2 regions of the Alteromonas sp. ABE4_545 genome follow, and region 2 is predicted to be linked to the other one. Evidence: predicted binding sites of a transcription regulator. Region 2 holds the regulator's gene; the other holds the start of a gene.
What was found. Region 2 encodes FliA, which starts transcription of late flagellar genes. Its sites were predicted from a motif close to CTAAAGNTNNNNNNNNNNNNGCCGATA; they were not measured.

Region 1: pomA (flagellar motor protein PomA) is a predicted target of FliA. The motif match lies at 1,349-1,375, and genes of this name have one in related genera.

The regions. Positions count from the first base shown of each region.
Region 1 is NZ_JBSWYY010000007.1:6,541-9,932, reverse strand. Features, by position in the region: gene dxs (1-deoxy-D-xylulose-5-phosphate synthase) at 1-27, opposite strand, end outside; gene ispA ((2E,6E)-farnesyl diphosphate synthase) at 64-954, opposite strand; gene xseB (exodeoxyribonuclease VII small subunit) at 956-1,201, opposite strand; gene pomA (flagellar motor protein PomA) at 1,491-2,252, shown strand; gene ACXAH6_RS08580 (flagellar motor protein MotB) at 2,258-3,193, shown strand; gene ACXAH6_RS08575 (class I SAM-dependent methyltransferase) at 3,276-3,392, opposite strand, start outside.
Region 2 is NZ_JBSWYY010000004.1:118,393-121,784, reverse strand. Features, by position in the region: gene flhF (flagellar biosynthesis protein FlhF) at 1-477, shown strand, start outside; gene ACXAH6_RS05695 (MinD/ParA family protein) at 474-1,340, shown strand; gene ACXAH6_RS05690 (RNA polymerase sigma factor FliA) at 1,337-2,065, shown strand; gene cheY (chemotaxis response regulator CheY) at 2,143-2,526, shown strand; gene ACXAH6_RS05680 (protein phosphatase CheZ) at 2,562-3,314, shown strand; gene ACXAH6_RS05675 (chemotaxis protein CheA) at 3,327-3,392, shown strand, end outside.

The sequences.
Region 1 (3,392 bases), on a different contig from region 2:
GGGATAATGCGCTAAATCTAAAGTCATTACTTGTTATTCTATTTTCTCTTTACGATATCACTATCAATGGTCTCGATTGACCATGAGATCGGTAAATGCGATCAGATATTCCGTATTGTAGGGGAAAGCGGCCAGCGCTTGAAGCGCTTGTGTGTGTAATCTTGTTAATTCTTCACGCGCACCGTCTAAACCGAGTAAAGCGGGGTAAGTATTTTTACCTTGAGCTTCATCTGAACCCATTGGTTTACCTAGCTGTGCGGTACTGGCGGTTACATCTAATATGTCGTCCTGTACTTGGAACGCAAGCCCAATACTACGAGCGAATGTTTTTAACGTGTTCAAATCGTTATCACTAATATCTGGGCATACCGCGGCAGACATAGACACACACGCCTCTAGCAATGCGCCAGTTTTTAAACGGTGTAATTGTGTTAATCGATCAACATCAATTGATTTACCCGTTGCGGCGAGATCAATCGCTTGGCCACCACACATTCCTAGGTAACCACTGGCTTTAGCCAGAATCTTAACGAGCTCAAGTCGCTGCCCATGAGCAAAATCACTCATTGGGAATTCAGCAAGTACAGTAAATGCTTGTGTTTGCAATGCATCGCCAGCAAGAATCGCTGTGGCCTCGTCAAATGCGATGTGACAAGTGGGTTGCCCGCGACGTAAATCGTCGTCATCCATTGCTGGCAGATCATCATGAACCAGCGAGTAAGCGTGAATGCATTCAATGGCAACGGCGATAGCCAGCTGATCTTTTTTAGGCACATCCAACGCATTGCCCACTAGGTGTACGAGCAATGGGCGCATTCGTTTGCCACCTGCTAATAATGCGTGTTGCATCGCCTGCTTTAAGCGCAAGGCATGATCAGGCAAACTTTCTACTAGCGCGAGCAGTGCGGCATCTGTGTCTTGTTTAATGCTGTTGTGTAAGGACGTAAAGTCCATATCAATCCTCGTCGCTCACGAAATCTTCTAAATTCGCTTGGCCATTTTGCTCGAGCAGTATTTTTACTTTTTGCTCTGCGTCTTGCAAAGCTTGCTGGCTGACTCGAGAGAGTTTAATACCGCGCTCAAATTTTTCTAAAGCAACATTGAGTGGTAAATCGCCAGATTCCATTTCTCTAACTAAGGTTTCGAGTTCGGCGAGAGAGGCTTCGAATGAGGGCGTGTCAGAAGTTGATTTATCGCTCACGTAGTTCTCTTTAAGTTTGAATTTCTTGAATGGTCGCACATTAACTGAGGGGGTAAACAGGGTCAAATGCTTTGTGGGTTATCCCCTGAATTTCCCTGTTTTATAGCGCAGAACCGCACGTTGAATAGCGACGAGTGTGTTTTTAAGCTGTAGAAATCTTAAAAATTGTCGATAAAATGTGAGACAGACTACAATGACTCGCAAGTAAATGTAGGTTAATCTGGCGAAAATCAACGCGTTGCGCTAGCGTTAACGTTACTGGCGATACACAGAGGATGAGGAAGAACAGGTGGATTTAGCTACCGTCATAGGCATGTTAGGTGCGATAGGCTTTGTTGTCATGGCCATGATGCTGGGTGGTGAAATGGGCATGTTTATCGACGTGCCATCAGTACTCATCGTATTTTGCGGCAGTTTATTCGTCGTACTTTCTCAATTTACCCTCGGGCAGTTTTTCGGCGCAGGTAAAATTGCTGGCAAAGCCTTCATGTTTAAGATTGAAGGGCCAGAAGAGCTAATCGACAAAATTGTTGAAATGGCTGATGCGGCACGTAAAGGTGGCTTTTTAGCACTGGAAGAGGCCGAGATCAGTAATGAGTTTATGCAAAAAGGCGTCGACATGTTGGTTGACGGCCACGACATAGAAGTTGTACGCGAAACTCTGTACAAAGACATCACTATGACCACAGAGCGTCACGAGTTTGGTATTGGCATTTTCAAAGGCTTTGGTGACGTTGCGCCCGCAATGGGAATGATTGGCACCTTGATTGGTCTGGTGGCGATGTTGTCAAACATGGATGACCCTAAGGCGATTGGTCCAGCAATGGCAGTTGCTTTGTTAACTACGCTGTATGGTGCCTTTCTTGCCAACGTAATTTGTTTGCCTATCGCGGCAAAACTCGCCAATCGCAAAGAGCAAGAAAAGTTAAATCAATCATTAGTACTCGACGGCATCGTGGGCATTGCAGATGGCCAAAACCCCCGTGTTATTGAAGGGATTTTGAAAAACTACCTTGCTGCGAGTAAACGCGGTACAGGCGAAGAAGAGTAATCGCAATGGCACAACAGGAAGAATGTCCTAAGTGCCCCCCAGAGGGCTTACCTGCTTGGATGGGGACCTTTGCGGATCTCATGTCACTATTGATGTGTTTCTTCGTACTTCTGCTCGCCTTCTCTGAAATGGATGTGCTTAAATTTAAGCAGATAGCCGGGTCGATGAAATTTGCCTTTGGTGTGCAAAATAAAATTGAAGTAAAAGACATTCCAAAAGGCACAAGTGTTATCGCAATGGAGTTTCGCCCTGGTCGCCCAGACCCAACGCCTATCGAGACGATTCAGCAACAAACAATAGAAATGACCCAGCAAATGCTGGAGTTTCAAGCCGGCGACGAAGACTCTGCTGGGGGGCGTCAGAAACAGCGTGGTACACAACGTGGTGGGCAAAGTCAACAAACGGCACAGCAACAAGCATCTTCAGCTTCGCAAAGCTCAGATCAAGTGCAAGACAACGAAATGATGAAGAAGATCGCCCAACAACTGCAAAAAGAAATTCTCGATGGCTCAATTGAAATGGAATCGTTAGGCCAACAAATCACGATTCGAATTAGAGAAAATGGTTCGTTTTCTGCGGGGTCTGCGTTTTTGCAGCCGCAATTCAAACCCATTTTAGCTAAAATAGGGAAGTTACTCGTCGATATGCCGGGAAAATTGGAAATCTCGGGCCATAGCGACAGTCAGAATATTTCAAATGAGTTGTATCGCTCCAATTGGGACTTGTCGGCTCAACGAGCCGTGGCGGTGGCCGAAGAATTACGTCTAGCGCCAGGGTTTGATGAAAGTCGTATGTCTGTGGTGGGTAAGGCGTCTTCCGATCCTTTGGTTGAAAATCCACAAACTGCCGAAGAGCGCGCGCGTAATCGCAGGGTTGAAATTAACATCAATCAAGGTGAGCCAATTCGCTCGAATCCTATCTCGGTTGTTGAAGAAGAGTAATCAACGACACTAAACCTCAATACTTCGTACATTATCATGCCAGTCGGGTTGACTGGCATGTGTGCTTCAGCGAGGTAAAGGGTTATCTGACAATATCTTGAATAAAACGTGGCTTGCTCAGAAGCAATTGCACGGTGGAGATTGTCCGCTCTAAAAACCCGCCTTCACAATATTTTAAGTAGTATTCCCACATTCTCAT
Region 2 (3,392 bases):
TGTCCTGTAAGAAAAGCGCAAACAGCAGAGGAATTATCAGAACAACTGTTTCAGTTACGTCATAAACGACTTATACTTATCGACACAGCGGGTTTTAGCCAAAGAGATAGTCGCTTGATTAGTCAGCTAAAATCCCTCGAACAAGCGAATGGTCAAATGGTACGAAAATACCTAGTAGCGCAGGCAAATACGCAATATCCTGCGTTACAACGTATAGTAGATGCTTATGACGGCATGCAGTTGGACGGTTGTATATTCACCAAACTCGATGAATGTTACAGCTTGGGAGAAATCATTAGTACTGCGATCGAACGCCAATTATCAATCAGTTATGTGACTGATGGACAACAAGTTCCTGAAGATATTAAGGTTGCCGATGCAAAATCTTTGGTGTCTACCGCTGCAAAGCTTTATAAAAAGTACAGTTTGAATCATACTAATGAAAACAAAGCGGTAAGTGCAGCACGAGCAGTATGATCGAAGATCAAGCGAGTAGCTTAAGAAAAATGAATCAGTCACGATTAATCAAGGTGATCGCCGTTACCGGTGGTAAAGGCGGTGTGGGTAAAACTAACGTTACCCTAAACACAGCAATTGCAATGGCTAAGCAAGGAAAGCGCGTGATGGTGCTTGATGCCGATTTAGGCTTAGCCAATGTGGATGTGCTGCTCGGTTTACGCGTAGAGAAAAACCTTTCTCACGTGCTTTCAGGCGAATGCACTCTTGATGAAGTGTTAGTGACCGGCCCCCACGGGATTAAAATAGCCCCTGCAACCTCGGGTACTCAGTCTATGACCGAGTTATCACCCACTCAACATGCAGGCCTCATCCGAGCATTCAGCGAATTGCGTTCACAAATCGACGTGTTAATTGTCGATACCGCAGCTGGCATTTCAGATATGGTGTTGAGTTTCTCTCGCGCTTCACAAGACATTATGGTCGTAGTGTGCGATGAACCCACCTCTCTTACCGATGCCTACGCGTTGATAAAAATCCTCAATAGAGAGCACGGTGTATTCCGGTTTAAAGTCGTTGCTAACATGGTCAGAGACATGCGTGAAGGGCAAGAGCTTTTCAGCAAGTTATCGAAAGTAACCGGCCGTTTCTTGGATGTCGCACTTGAGCTAGTGGCAACAGTGCCATTCGACGAAAACGTGCGTCGTTCAGTGCGCAAACAAAGCGCCATTGTTGATGCCTTCCCCGGCTCGCCTGCGGCTGTTGCTATTACACAGCTGGCAAGCAAAGCACTGCAGTGGCCTATTCCGGCACAACCCGGTGGTCACTTAGAATTCTTTATTGAACAACTGGTGACGAATAAGGTGGCAGGAAGTCAACGGTGAACAGCAAAGCTGCGGCGTACAGACAACAAACCGATAAAGCGCAGTTAGTCGAACGGCACGCGTCTCTCGTTAAGCGCATTGCCCATCATTTGATGGCGCGTTTGCCAGCCAGTGTGCTTGTTGACGACCTTATTCAAGCCGGCATGATCGGGTTATTAGAAGCCGCCAAAAATTTTGATGGCGCCAAAGGCGCGAGTTTTGAAACTTTTGCGGGTATTCGTATACGCGGAGCCATGCTTGACGAAATTCGCAAAGGCGACTGGACACCTCGTTCAGTGCACAAAAATGGCCGCGCAATCACCGAAGCAATCAGCTTAGTTGAAAAAGAAACTGGCAGAGATGCTAGAGATGCTGAAATAGCTGCTAAAATGAATGTATCACTTGCAGAATATCATCAGATGTTAGGTGAAGTGAATGCGGGTAAGCTGGTTGGTATTGAAGATTTAGGCGTGTCGGAAGACGTGATTGCTACCGAGCAAAATCGAGGTAGTGACTCACCATTAGAAGATTTAATGCAAGGCGCTTTCCAAAAAGCGCTGGCACATGCTATTACTACATTACCAGAGCGCGAAGCCATTGTTTTGTCTCTATACTATGATGAAGAATTAAATTTAAGAGAAATTGGCGAAGTGCTTGATGTGAGTGAATCACGTGTAAGCCAAATTCACAGTCAGGCCATGCTAAAATTAAAATCGCGCATGAAAAACTGGCAAGCTGGTGAGTAAAACAACCCAAGAACAAGACCGTTGTACTCATCAATAATAATTAATATCAGATAACAATATCCTCACTGGAGGCCATTTTGGATAAAAATATGAAAATTCTCGTGGTTGACGATTTCTCTACCATGAGACGTATCATAAAGAATCTGCTTAAAGATTTGGGCTTTTCCAATATCCAGGAAGCGGACGACGGAAGCACCGCGTTACCCATGCTACAACAGGGTGATTTTGACTTTGTGGTGACCGACTGGAACATGCCAGGTATGCAGGGCATTGATTTGTTGCGTGCAATTCGCGCCGACGACAAATTGAAACACTTGCCTGTATTAATGGTGACCGCGGAAGCGAAGAAAGAGCAAATTGTTGCCGCCGCACAAGCCGGTGTTAATGGCTACGTGGTTAAGCCGTTTACTGCAGCAACGCTCAAAGAGAAGCTAGATAAGATCTTTGAACGTTTAGGTTAATCCAGACGAATTCGAATTAAGTAGAGGAACGCTGGATGACAATATCTAAACCTGTACCCATTTCGTTGGACGAGGCAAAGCAGCTTGTTGCTCACCTCGAGAAAGGGGACAACGACTCAGCAAATGCCATTCTCGAAGCCGCATCGATGAAGGAATCGGTGGAGCTTTTTGCTGAAGTTGGAAAACTCACTCGCCAACTGCATGATGCACTCAATAATTTCCAACTCGATGAGCGAATTCACGGCTTGGCGAACGAAGAAATTCCTGACGCGCAAACTCGATTGACCTACGTCATTGAAGAAACTGAAAAAGCGGCTAATACTACTATGGACGCCGTTGAAGCAAGTATGCCAATTGCGGAAGCATTATCGACTAAAATTGAAGCGGTAATGCCCGAGTGGAAAAAGCTGATGACGCGTCAAATCGAATTAGGTGAATTCAAAGCCTTATGTCAAGACCTAGACAGTTTGTTAGAAGGTGCATCTGAAGACTCTAACAAACTTACAGGGCTGTTAACCGAAGTGCTGATGGCACAAGGTTACCAAGACTTAACGGGCCAAGTGATCCGCCGAGTTATTGAACTCGTGGGTGAAGTTGAAGATAGCCTAGTGAATATGCTAACCATGTTCGGCGACTCAGACCTCGGTGCTAAGCCTAGTGCCAAAAAAGCTGAAGAAGTCGATAACACTGTAGTGGCAGAAGGTCCCATCATTAACGCTGAAGAACGCGACGATGTTGTTTCAGGACAAGATGATGTTGACGACCTTTTGTCTAGCCTAGGATTTTAGGGGAGCTGGCGCATGTCGTTTGATGTTGACGAGGATATATTGCAAGACTTTCTGGTGGAAGCCGGAGAGATTCTTGAA